3 regions of the Bacillus sp. FJAT-27231 genome follow, and region 2 is predicted to be linked to each of the others. Evidence: predicted binding sites of a transcription regulator. Region 2 holds the regulator's gene; each other region holds the start of a gene.

Region 1 (4,289 bases), 2.1 Mb from region 2:
TATGCGGATGATGGAAGAGGGAGCGGACTGCGCAGCCGTTGCTATGCAGCTGAGTGCTGTACAAAGTGCAGTTGGACGGACAATGGGCCTCGTTGTCAGCCAAAATTTGGAGCGATGTGTCCGTGCGAATATGGAACAGGGGGAACCAACAGACGCCCTCGTAAAAGAAGCAGTCGATCTACTCGTAAAGAGCCGTTAATTTTTTTGAATAAAAATATACCCCTATGCGTAAAAGGAGAGCGAAGATGACGATTGTTTTTTATCTTGTAGTAGCGGTCTTAATTTTTATAGCTATTCGAAATATGCTGCCGGTGACAGGGATTCGTCATGCTCTAGCTGACGAGCTAAAGAAGGAGATAAGAAGAAAAGACATACAATGGGTTGACGTCCGGACGCCGGGAGAATTTAAAGCGCGTCATATTAATGGGTTTCAAAACATTCCATTGCAGCAGCTGTCTGTCCGAGTGAATGAGCTGGACATTGAAAGAGAAGTCGTCGTCATGTGTCAGAGTGGCATGCGCAGTCAAAAGGCAGCGCGCCTGTTAAAGAAAAAAGGATTTAAGAAGATTACGAATGTAGTGGGCGGTCTTGCCGCCTGGAAATAAAAAGCAGAAAAGGAGAGGAAAAGCGATGGATTGGTCAATCGGCTGGATGGCTGTCATTTTTTTAATTGGCTTTATTGGATCTTTTTTATCGGGAATGGTTGGAATTGGCGGCTCTATTATTAAATATCCGATGTTATTGTATATTCCTCCTATGTTAGGATTTGCGGCCTTTACCGCTCATGAAGTAGCAGGCGTCAGTGCGGTTCAAGTATTTTTCGCAACGATTGCCGGTGTATGGGCTTATCGGAAGAGTGAGTATTTAAATAAGACGTTAATTATTTATATGGGTATTGCCATCCTGGCGGGAAGCTTTATCGGGGGATTCGGATCGGAGAATATGGGAGAATCAACCGTTAATGTGATTTATGGAGTATTAGCGGCACTTGCTGCGATTATGATGTTTATTCCTAAGAAAAATTTAGATGATCGGCCAATGGAGGAAGTGAAATTTAATAAGTGGCTTGCTGCCTTCTTCGCTTTCATTGTCGGAATTGGGGCCGGAATTGTCGGAGCTGCCGGTGCCTTTTTGCTCGTGCCTATTATGCTCGTCTTGTTAAAAATTCCGACAAGAATGACTATTGCCAGCTCTCTTGCTATTACATTTATTTCCTCGATCGGTTCGACAGCGGGAAAATTAATGACAGGACAAGTGTTATTTGTGCCAGCGATGATTATGGTTGTAGCAAGCATTATTGCATCGCCGCTTGGAGCGAAAGCAGGACAAAAAATAAACACAAAGGTTTTACAATGGCTGTTGGCGATTTTGATTGCGGCTACAGCGATTAAAATCTGGGTCGATATTTTACTATAGTGAGAGTCTCTCCATTTAACGGAGGGACTTTTTTATATGAGAACACAAGAACATACGTACGCTTATTAATAGCCAGTCAGGTTTCATTTATGATAAAATGGGGATTATGATTACTAACATAAGAAAACGGCATAGGCTTTCAATAAAGCATTTTTAGATAAATGAACAAGTATATTTGCCAGAAGACAGGGGGTTCGAAGGTGAAAAACCAATTTGAAATTGTGTCTAAATACAGTCCGCAAGGGGACCAGCCAAGGGCCATTGCCGAACTTGTTTCAGGCATAAAGGAAGGAAAGAAAGAGCAAACACTGCTCGGAGCAACGGGGACCGGAAAAACGTTTACGATCTCTAACGTCATTAAAGAGGTTAATAAACCAACTCTTATTATCGCTCATAATAAAACGCTCGCCGGACAATTGTATAGCGAGTTCAAGGAGTTTTTTCCGAACAACGCTGTCGAGTATTTTGTCAGTTACTATGACTATTACCAACCGGAAGCGTATGTGCCGCAGACAGACACGTTTATTGAAAAGGATGCGAGCATCAATGATGAGATTGATAAGCTTCGCCACTCGGCTACATCGTCATTATTTGAGCGGAATGATGTCATTATTATTGCCAGCGTATCGTGTATTTACGGCTTAGGTTCACCGGAGGAATACCGTGACCTCGTCATTTCTTTACGAAATGGGATGGAGATTGAACGCAATCAGCTGCTTCGCAAACTCGTGGACGTCCAATATGAACGGAATGACATTGACTTTAAACGCGGGACATTCCGGGTGCGCGGGGATGTAGTGGAGATTTTTCCTGCTTCTCGTGATGAACATTGTATCCGTGTAGAATTTTTTGGTGACGAAATTGACCGAATCCGTGAAGTGGATGCATTGACTGGGGAAATCATTGGCGATCGTGAACACGCAGCGATTTTTCCGGCGTCTCACTTCGTTACACGTGAAGAAAAAATGAGAATAGCGATTGGGAATATTGAGAAAGAGCTGGAGGAACAGCTCGCTATTTTGCGTGCCGAAAATAAATTACTTGAAGCACAGCGGCTTGAACAGCGGACGCGCTATGATCTAGAAATGATGAGAGAAATGGGATTTTGTTCGGGGATCGAGAATTACTCGCGCCACTTGACGTTACGGCCGCCCGGTTCTACACCTTACACACTTCTTGACTATTTTCCAGATGACTTCTTAATCGTAGTGGATGAGTCCCACGTGACGCTTCCGCAAATTCGCGGCATGTTCAATGGCGACCAGGCGCGTAAGCAGGTGCTTGTCGATCATGGCTTCCGTCTGCCATCTGCTAAAGACAATCGCCCGTTAAAATTCGAGGAGTTTGAGGATCATGTGAATCAAATTGTTTATGTATCCGCCACACCGGGTCCTTATGAAATAGAGCATACACCGCATATGACAGAGCAAATCATCCGTCCTACCGGGCTGCTTGATCCGACAGTAGATGTCCGGCCGATCGAAGGTCAGATTGATGACTTATTGAATGAAATCAACGAGCGGACCGCCCGAAATGAGCGAGTGCTAGTCACCACCTTAACGAAGAAAATGTCCGAAGATTTAACGGATTATTTAAAAGAAATCGGCATCAAAGTCGAGTATCTTCATTCTGAAATTAAGACGCTTGAACGGATAGAGATCATTCGTGATCTTCGGCTTGGCAAATTTGATGTGCTTGTCGGGATTAACTTGCTGAGAGAGGGACTCGATATTCCGGAAGTGTCACTTGTCGCAATACTAGATGCTGATAAAGAAGGCTTCCTTCGTTCTGAACGCTCCCTTATTCAGACGATGGGACGGGCAGCTCGTAATGCTGGCGGCCACGTTATTATGTATGCCGATAAGATAACCGACTCCATGGCAAAAGCGATGGAAGAAACGAAGCGGCGTCGGGAAATCCAGCAGAAGTACAACGAAAAGCATGGCATCACACCGCAAACGATTCAAAAGGATATTCGTGATGTGATTCGGGCAACACATGCTGCTGAAGAAGTAGAAAGCTATGAAACAGCAGCTGCTAAGAAAAAGCTGACACCTCAAGAACGAAACCGTCTCATTGCCAACTTAGAGAGCGAGATGAAAGCAGCAGCCAAAGCGCTTGATTTCGAATTAGCCGCTCAGCTGCGTGACGCATTGTTAGAGTTGAAATCGGAAGGATGACGTTGATATGGGAATAGATAAGATTATTGTAAAAGGGGCAAGGGCGCACAACTTAAAAGATATTGATGTGACCATTCCACGCGATAAGCTCGTCGTTTTGACGGGCTTATCGGGTTCAGGGAAGTCATCATTAGCGTTTGATACCATTTATGCAGAGGGACAACGGCGCTATGTAGAGTCTTTGTCTGCTTATGCCCGCCAATTTCTTGGACAAATGGACAAGCCGGACGTGGATGCAATTGAAGGGCTGTCACCTGCTATTTCGATTGATCAAAAGACAACAAGCCGAAATCCGCGCTCAACGGTCGGGACCGTTACGGAAATTTATGATTACCTTCGCTTGCTGTTTGCTCGTGTTGGCCGCCCGGTTTGTCCCGTTCACGGTATTGAGATTACCTCTCAGACGATTGAGCAAATGGTGGATCGCATTATGCAATATGAAGAACGGACAAAGCTGCAAGTGCTCGCTCCGATCGTTTCTGGCCGCAAAGGCACGCACGCGAAAGTATTCGAAGACATTAAGCGTCAAGGCTACGTTCGTGTGCGAGTTGATGGAGAAATGCGGGAAGTAGAAGAAGAAATTGAACTTGAAAAAAATAAAAAGCATTCGATTGAAGTAGTCATTGACCGTGTCGTAGTAAAGGACGGCATTGAGGCGCGGCTAGCTGACTCGCTTGAGGCAGCTTTGAAGCT
Region 2 (4,289 bases):
AGTGTGATAAGGCATACTTTTAGACATGCTCATTATTTTTTCCTGAAGGATCTTTTAATTTTTCAATGCTGTGGCAAGACATGACGTTTTCTGCTTTTCTCGTTATAGTAGGAATGGGGAGAATAAAATACTTCACAATAAAGGGGATAAGTAAATGATCGAAAAGCGCTTTGATTCTTCATATGAGTATGTTCGTCAGCTTGATCAACAAGATAAGCTCGCACCATTTCGCAAGGAATTTTATCTTCAAGAGGGGAGTATCTATCTTGATGGGAATTCGTTAGGGGTGCTATCGAAACGGGCAGAAAAATCGTTACTCAATTTGCTGGATTCATGGAAACGATTTGGTATTGATGGTTGGACTGAAGGGGATGAACCGTGGTACAACCTTTCCGAACGGTTAGGAGAAAAAGTAGCGCCATTAGTCGGGGCAAATGCTGAAGAAGTCGTCTTAACTGGTTCTACCACGACCAATCTGCATCAAATGGTCGCCACCTTTTATGAACCGAGAGGCGAAAGAACAAAAATACTGGCGGATGAACTTACTTTTCCTTCTGATATATATGCACTGCAAAGCCAGCTTAGGATGAAAGGCTATAATCCAGAAACGCATCTAATCCGTGTAAAAAGCCGGGATAAGCGTTTAATCGAAGAGGAGGATGTAATTAAAGCGATGACAGAAGAAGTTGCTTTAATCGTTTTATCAAGTGTCCTCTATCGAAGCGGACAAATTCTGGATATAAAGCGTCTCACAAAAGCAGCCCATGAGCGTCGTATTCTCATTGGCTTTGATCTTTGCCATTCGATTGGGACAATGGAACACCAGTTGAGTGAATGGGAAGTAGATTTTGCAGTTTGGTGCACGTATAAATACTTAAACGGTGGACCAGGCAGTATTGGCGGGTTATATGTAAATAAAAAACACTTTGGCAAATCGCCGGGTCTTGCCGGATGGTTTGGTTCGAATAAAGACAAACAATTTGATATGGAGCATACGATGATACCGGCAGAAACGGCAGGCGCCTATCAAATTGGAACACCCCATATATTAAGTGTGGCGCCATTGATTGGTTCGCTGGACATTTTCGCGGAAGCTGGTATAGCAAACCTTCGAAAGAAGTCTTTATGTATGACAAGCTATATGATGAAGCTAATTTCCCGGGAATTAGCGGGTGTGCACTTTAACATAGGCAACCCGTTAGAGGATAAAAGACGCGGGGGGCACATTTATTTGGAACATAAAGAAGCAGCGCGGATTTGCAAGGCGCTAAAAGTGAATGGGGTGATCCCGGATTTTCGGGCGCCGAATGGCATTCGTTTTGCTCCTGTTCCTTTATATAATTCGTATGAAGATGTATGGAAAGCCGTGCGAATTTTAAAGAAGGTTATGGAAGAAGGACAATACAAGCAATTTGAAAATGAACGCGGCATTATTGCGTAATAGATAGAAAGCTTAATCGGGGGGATTGTTCTGTCTCTGGCCTTTGAATGGTCAGGGGCTTTTTTATGTCATTCTAGTAATCTAGCTATCCCTTGACTTCAAGATATATGGAAGTAACACGGTTACGCTCTTTTTAAAAAATATTATTATTTCTTAACTAGAACAATCATATCGTCTTCGGTTTGGTCATAGGATAGATTAACACTCTAGTATTCTTCTAAAAAGATAAAACTCCTTTTAGCAACGGGAGCAAAAAGGAGCTTACCTTGTTATTAATGAATATCTCGGTAGACACCAATGACTTTTCCGAGAATAGTAGCGGAAGACAAAATGATCGGTTCCATAGATGAATTTTCAGGTTGAAGGCGAATAAAGTCTTTTTCTTTAAAGAAGCGTTTCACAGTTGCTTCATCGTCTTCGGTCATGGCTACAACGATGTCGCCATTCTTGGCTGTCTGCTGTTGGCGTACAACAACATAATCGCCGTTCAAAATTCCTGCCTCAATCATACTATCACCCATAATTTCCAGCATAAATACGTGTTCATCGGCTGGTGCAAGCCGCTCTGGCAAAGGGAAGTATTCTTCAATATTTTCGATGGCGGTAATCGGCATTCCTGCTGTTACTTTCCCGATTAATGGCACATTGATTACTTTTTGTCTCGGTACCATTTCTTCTATTTCTAATATTTCGATAGCACGCGGTTTGGTTGGATCGCGGCGGATTAGCCCTTTGCTCTCTAGGCGAGCAAGATGGCCGTGAACAGTAGAACTGGATGCGAGTCCGACGGCTTCACCAATTTCCCGCACAGAAGGCGGATAGCCTTTTGATTTGACTTCAAGCTTTATAAAGTCCAAAATATCCTGCTGCCTCTTTGATAATTTAGTCATTTGTCAGCACCTCTTAGATTTTATCTATTTCCTGTATTATACCATGTCGGTTTTTAGGATACAAACATAAGTTCGAATAAAATCTTGACACAAACAGATGTTCTTACTAAAATAAGAATAACATACGAACGAGTATTCGCTTAAAGGGGATGTTTAGTGGTGAAAGTATTTGTTAAAGAGAATTTTTTTGTTCTTTTATTTATGACTGTTACAATAATAGCGGGAATAATGCTAATCTTTAGTATGAGTGAAGACCAAATTCCTTACAAAGAAATCACTGTACAAGAAGGAGATTCTCTCTGGAGCATCGCGAAAGAGTATAATAGCGGACAAGAAATGAAAGAAGAAGACTTTATCATGTGGATACAAAAAGAAAACAGGCTGCACTCTGTGAAAATATTGCCGGGAGATACTCTTGTTATCCCGATTGTTTCGCACTCCTCTCACACCGGAGGCCAAGTTGCATTTAAAGGGGAGTAATATAAGTGAAAGCGATTATTTATTGCCGTGTCAGTACTAAAAAGGAAACTCAAGAAACCTCACTTCAGCGTCAGGAAGAAGAACTGCTGAGTCTTGCTGCAAGAAAGGGATATGAAGTAGCCGCTGTAATTAAAGAGCAGGTGAGCGGCTATGAGCTGGACAGGCCGGGAATGCTTGATTTATTGGATCAAGTAAAAAAAGAACCGATTGATGCTGTGCTCATCCAAGATGAAACGAGAATTGGAAGAGGCAACGCAAAGATCGCTTTATTGCATTGCTTGTTTAAAGAGGAAGTAAAAGTATTCAGTATTGCGGACGACGGTGAATTACAGCTTTCTGAATCAGATTCTATGGTTATTCAAATTGTGAGTATGGTAGAGGAGTACCAGCGGAAAATTCACAATTTAAAAATAAAACGGGGGATGAAGAGAGCTGTCGAAAACGGCTTTCGTCCGGAAGAGAATTTAAAAAACAGAGGAAATCCGGCCGGCAGGGAAAGAAAAGAAGTACCAATAGAAGAAATTGTCCGTCTGCGCCGCAATAATTTAACGTTTGAGGAGATAGCCGCGACTTTAAAAGGGTTTGGCTATCAAGTATCTAAGGCAACCGTTCATAGAAGATTTAAAGAATATGCCGAACAAGCTGAAGAAGAGCTTGAATAGGCATCTTTCTTGTTTGTTCCTTCTCTTTTTAATACAATAAAGCCATCAATAAAATGAAGAAGAAGAAAGGAGAGTCTGCTAATTTTAAAACTGGATTAGCAGTAACCCCAACTATGCTTTCTGAAGAGAAACTTGCCCGTATTAATGAACTTTCTAAGAAATCAAAAACGGAAGGATTAACTCCTGAGGAAAAGGTCGAGCAGACGAACTTGCGTCAGGAATATTTAACTGCCTTTCGTACCTCAATGAAGAATACGGTGGAAACAGTCCGGATTTTTGATCCTGAAGGCAATGAAGTAACGCCTAAAAAAATTAAAGATATTCAAAATCGAAAAAAAATGCATTAAAAGAGCTGGCCTAAACCAGCTCTTTTTGCTATTTAAATAAAATAAACAAGATGAATTGTAAGGTAAAACGCTGTGATTAGAAGAGAATAAGCAACACAAACAAGCGAACAATAAAGAAAGAAGCTGTTTGTCAACAGCTTGATCCAATAGATCTTCGCAGACATCTTGTATATTTTGAGAAACACCTATATATTAAGAAGGAACAATATTTGTAATGAAAGGGAGTTTTCCATGTTTGATACAGTTGATCAGCTAGCAGTGAATACGATCCGCACGCTTTCCATAGATGCGATTGAAAAAGCAAATTCCGGACACCCTGGTTTGCCGATGGGGGCTGCTCCAATGGCTTATACGCTTTGGAGCCGTTATATGAACCACAATCCTAAAAATTCAAAGTGGTTTAACCGTGACCGTTTCGTTTTATCAGCGGGCCATGGATCTATGCTTCTATATAGCCTGCTGCATTTAT
Region 3 (4,289 bases), 220 kb from region 2:
GCGGTCACATTTGTGATCTTTGCGCGTATGGCTGGCTTTGCTTTTGCCGAAATGGATAAAGAAAAAAATAAAGAACGTGTACGTCTCGTTGCCGGCATATCACTGCTAGCAGGAGTAGGAGCCATGTTTGTTCCGGCTGCAGCGTTCACTAATTTTCCAGCCGCTGCCGCTTCGATCCTTAACAATGGACTTATTCTTGGAACCATTATATCTATTTGTGTAGAGCAATTTTTACTAGCAATGACTAAACAGAAAGCGCACAATCAGTAATGGCAACAGGCCAAAAAGAGCCGGTGTATTCCACTGGCTCTTTTGTTGCGTTTTGACTTTTAGGTTATTTTTCATGTGATCTGCTTTAAAGTGGTAAACGATAATTAAAATGTATGATTAGGCAAACTTCGTGTCAAATACCTTAATAGCCGCTTCTGCCACTTGAACATCATGCGGTACTGTACTGCCGCTGACGCCTACAGCTCCTATTACTTTTCCATCGCCGAAAACGACAAGGCGTCCATTGTTCATCGTGTGTAAACCGTATAGTTCAGCAGCCGGAACAGTAGCCGCGGCTAAGTTTGTGGCAGGCATTTTTAAAGCAACAGACTCCCAAGCTTTATTCTGGGCAATGTCGATGCTCTCTAACCAAGCCTCATCCATTCAATGGGCAGCTACCATGTTTCCACCTTCGTTCACTACTGGAATGACCATGGAAACTCCAATTTTTTTCGCTTCTTCTTCAGCACCTGCAATAATTTCTTTTGCTGCGTCTAGTGTAATTTTAATCATATGAATGAACCTCCTTATTTTTGATTATCCTGTAGAAAAATACATAGTTTATGTGAAAAACTTCAAAGATCAGCAGTAAACGGATTAGAAGTTCTCCGATAGCTTCAGCGGTATATTCACAGCTCTCTTTGTGTTTTTCTATCAGAACAGCCCATGATGAAAATTTCTAACCGAAATTTATTCCAAAAGATGCTTTTTTTCTTATGGAAGAACACACTTTTTGTGAGAAAGTTACTAAAAAGAAACTTTTAAGAAAGACAGGAAGAGGAAATTGTTTGTGGATGATTTACGATTAGAAATAAAAAAGAAGATAGAGGCGGGGCAATTTAACTGTGAAAAAGAGTTAACCTTATCACTTATTAGCGGCAATTATAAAATTACAATTGTTTATTATTTAAGGATAGGATGACCAATCGGAGAGTATTTCCCGAAGTTCCTCCAAGAGTAGGGTATTCATTGACTGACATAGGACGAAGCTTAATGCCTATTGTCCCAATGATGTACGAGGGGGGAAAGCAAAATATAAAGTTTTTTGTTAAGAAATTAGGATGGCCGTAAGCCTTCTGTTTCTTTAAACTATTTGTGCTTGAGAAGGTAACAGGTAAAAGTCTTTATTCAGGAGAATTAACACCGTATCCTTGATGTCGAGAAGTGTTTGAGAGCTGCACAAAGGGAAATAAAAGGGGATAGAAGGAAATGGATAGCCTAAGGCCGAATTAATACATTTAAGGAGGAGAGTTACGAATGATTACGAATCCAACAAGAGAAGAAATGGGACAATTATTAAAAAAAGCAAAAACGATTGCCGTGGTAGGGCTAAGTGATAATCCAGAACGGACGAGTTATATGGTATCAGAAGCGATGCAGAAGGCAGGCTATAAAATTATTCCAGTAAATCCTACTGTTGATGAAGTGCTTGGGGAAAAAGCAGTTGCCTCCCTTAAAGATATTGATGGGCCCGTTGACATTGTGAACGTGTTTCGCCGCTCAGAGTTTTTGCCGGAAATCGCGAAGGAATTCGCTGAGATCGATTGCGATATTTTTTGGGCACAGCTTGGAGTAGCAAACGAAGAAGCTTATGAGTTTTTGAAGGAAAAAGGCAAAACTGTTATTATGGATAGATGCATAAAAGTGGAACACGCCCTCACAAAATAGGGAGCCATTAGCGAACAAGCGGGACTGCACCGCTTGTTTTTTGCTGTTACTTATTTGCATAAATGGCCTGTTGACCATACAATAAGGCAGAGGAAATGCAGAACGGCCCAGTACAACTGTAAGCTCCCATAGAATGAGGAGATGAAGCATTGGAATTTTTATGATATAATAAAGTGTACGAACGTTTGTTTGTTTCTCTAGGAAGTCTGAAAGGGGAATTTTTGTGACAAAAAAAGAAGTGACCTTTGACTACAATGATGATGCCATTCAGGTTCTCGAAGGACTAGAAGCAGTTAGAAAGAGACCAGGCATGTATATTGGCTCTACGGACACACGAGGGCTGCATCATTTAGTGTACGAAATCGTAGATAATTCAGTGGATGAAGCGCTTGCCGGCTATGGCAAGGAAATAAAAATTGTGATCCACAAAGACCAGTCAGTCAGCGTTCAGGATTTTGGCCGCGGAATGCCTACTGGTATGCATAAATTAGGGAAGCCGACACCGGAAGTCATTTTAACAATCTTGCACGCCGGAGGAAAATTTGGCCAGGGAGGATACAAAACGAGCGGCGGCTTGCACGGTGTTGGTGCTTCCGTTGTGAATGCTTTATCGGAGTGGCTGACTGTGACGATTCACCGCGATGGTTTTATTTATCAGCAGCGGTTTGAAAACGGAGGCGTACCGGTAACGACTCTTGAGAAGATCGGAACAACTAAAAAGACAGGGACCACCATTCATTTTAAGCCGGACCCCACTATTTTTAGTACGATTCACTACAACTTCGATACATTGAGCGAACGGTTAAGAGAATCGGCCTTTTTATTAAAAGGCATGAAAATTAGTTTGACTGATGAGCGTCAAAAATTAGAAGAAGTTTTTTATTATGAAAAAGGCATCGAGGAATTCGTTAAGTATTTAAACGGAGAAAAAGATACGTTGCATCAGGTCGTTTCTTTTTCAGGAGAGCAGAACAGCATTGAAGTAGATTTCGCTTTCCAGTTTAATGACGGTTATTCTGAAACGATCCTGTCATTCGTAAACAACGTCCGGACGAAGGACGGCGGCACGCATGAAGCAGGAGCCCGCACGGCGATGACAAGAGTATTCAATGAATATGCCCGTAAAGTGAACTTATTGAAAGAAAAAGACAAAAATCTCGAAGGTACCGATATTCGTGAAGGATTAGCGGCTGTTGTGTCTGTACGCATACCAGAAGAATTGCTGCAATTCGAAGGACAGACAAAAGGAAAGCTCGGTACAAGTGAAGCCCGATCAGCAGTAGACAGCGTCGTTTCTTCACAGCTGTCTTATTTCTTGGAAGAAAACCCGGAAACAAGCTCTCTCTTAATTAAAAAGGCGATTAAAGCAGCCCAGGCAAGAGAAGCAGCGAGAAAGGCACGCGAAGATGCCCGCAGTGGAAAGAAGCGGAAGCGGAATGAAGGCGTTCTTTCTGGAAAATTAACTCCTGCACAGTCACGAAACCCTCAAAAAAATGAACTGTATTTAGTAGAGGGGGACTCAGCTGGCGGATCAGCTAAACAAGGGCGCGACCGCCGGTTTCAAGCAGTGCTCCCTTTGCGTGGAAAAGTCATTAATACGGAAAAGGCCAAGCTGGCGGACATTTTTAAGAATGAGGAAATTAACACGATCATCCATGCGATCGGTGCAGGCGTAGGGCCGGATTTTAATGTTGAAGACACGAATTACGACAAAGTGATTATTATGACGGATGCCGACACGGATGGTGCCCATATTCAAGTCTTGCTGCTTACCTTCTTTTATCGTTATATGAAGCCTCTTATCGAAGCGGGTAAAGTGTATATTGCCTTGCCGCCACTCTACAAAGTAAGTAAAGGAAGCGGAAAAAAAGAAAAAGTAGAGTATGCGTGGACAGATGAAGAACTCGCAGAAACGATGAAACGAGTAGGAAAAGGGTGCATGCTGCAGCGCTATAAAGGTCTTGGTGAGATGAACGCCGATCAGCTGTGGGAAACAACGATGAATCCGGATACGAGAACGCTGATCCGTGTGTTAATTGATGACGCTGCTCGTGCCGAGCGCCGCGTGACAACGTTGATGGGTGACAAAGTAGAGCCGCGCCGAAAATGGATTGAATCAAATGTTGCTTTCGGGCTGGAAGATGACAGCAATATTTTAGAGAATGAGAATCTTTCAGTCGGCAAGGAGGAATAAATAGATGCAAAAAGAAGTATTTCAAGACTTACCGCTTGAAGAGGTGCTCGGAGACCGATTTGGGCGTTATAGTAAATATATTATTCAGGAACGGGCGCTTCCTGATGCCCGGGATGGGTTAAAGCCGGTACAGCGCCGGATTCTATACGCTATGCAT

The links. The regulator LexA, encoded in region 2, represses DNA repair genes until DNA is damaged. The targets are predictions, from matches to a motif close to CGAACATATGTTCG.
Region 1: the regulator LexA is predicted to act here: its motif matches at 1,464-1,477, upstream of uvrB (excinuclease ABC subunit UvrB).
Region 3: the regulator LexA is predicted to act here: its motif matches at 2,117-2,130, upstream of parE (DNA topoisomerase IV subunit B).

What each region holds. Positions count from the first base shown of each region.
Region 1 covers NZ_LFZU01000001.1:3,540,485-3,544,773, reverse strand. Annotated here, with positions in the region: gene AC623_RS17115 (metal-sensitive transcriptional regulator) at 1-199, shown strand, start outside; gene AC623_RS17110 (rhodanese-like domain-containing protein) at 246-605, shown strand; gene AC623_RS17105 (sulfite exporter TauE/SafE family protein) at 631-1,416, shown strand; gene uvrB (excinuclease ABC subunit UvrB) at 1,617-3,596, shown strand; gene uvrA (excinuclease ABC subunit UvrA) at 3,604-4,289, shown strand, end outside.
Region 2 covers NZ_LFZU01000001.1:1,407,616-1,411,904, forward strand. Annotated here, with positions in the region: gene kynU (kynureninase) at 155-1,441, shown strand; gene lexA (transcriptional repressor LexA) at 1,714-2,331, opposite strand; gene yneA (cell division suppressor protein YneA) at 2,491-2,811, shown strand; gene AC623_RS06700 (YneB family resolvase-like protein) at 2,817-3,473, shown strand; gene AC623_RS06705 (DUF896 domain-containing protein) at 3,587-3,820, shown strand; gene tkt (transketolase) at 4,052-4,289, shown strand, end outside.
Region 3 covers NZ_LFZU01000001.1:1,626,688-1,630,976, forward strand. Annotated here, with positions in the region: gene AC623_RS07675 (purine/pyrimidine permease) at 1-270, shown strand, start outside; partial or broken gene AC623_RS07680 (GlcG/HbpS family heme-binding protein) at 388-783, opposite strand; partial or broken gene AC623_RS07685 (winged helix-turn-helix transcriptional regulator) at 1,061-1,341, shown strand; gene AC623_RS07690 (CoA-binding protein) at 1,528-1,938, shown strand; gene parE (DNA topoisomerase IV subunit B) at 2,177-4,132, shown strand; gene parC (DNA topoisomerase IV subunit A) at 4,137-4,289, shown strand, end outside.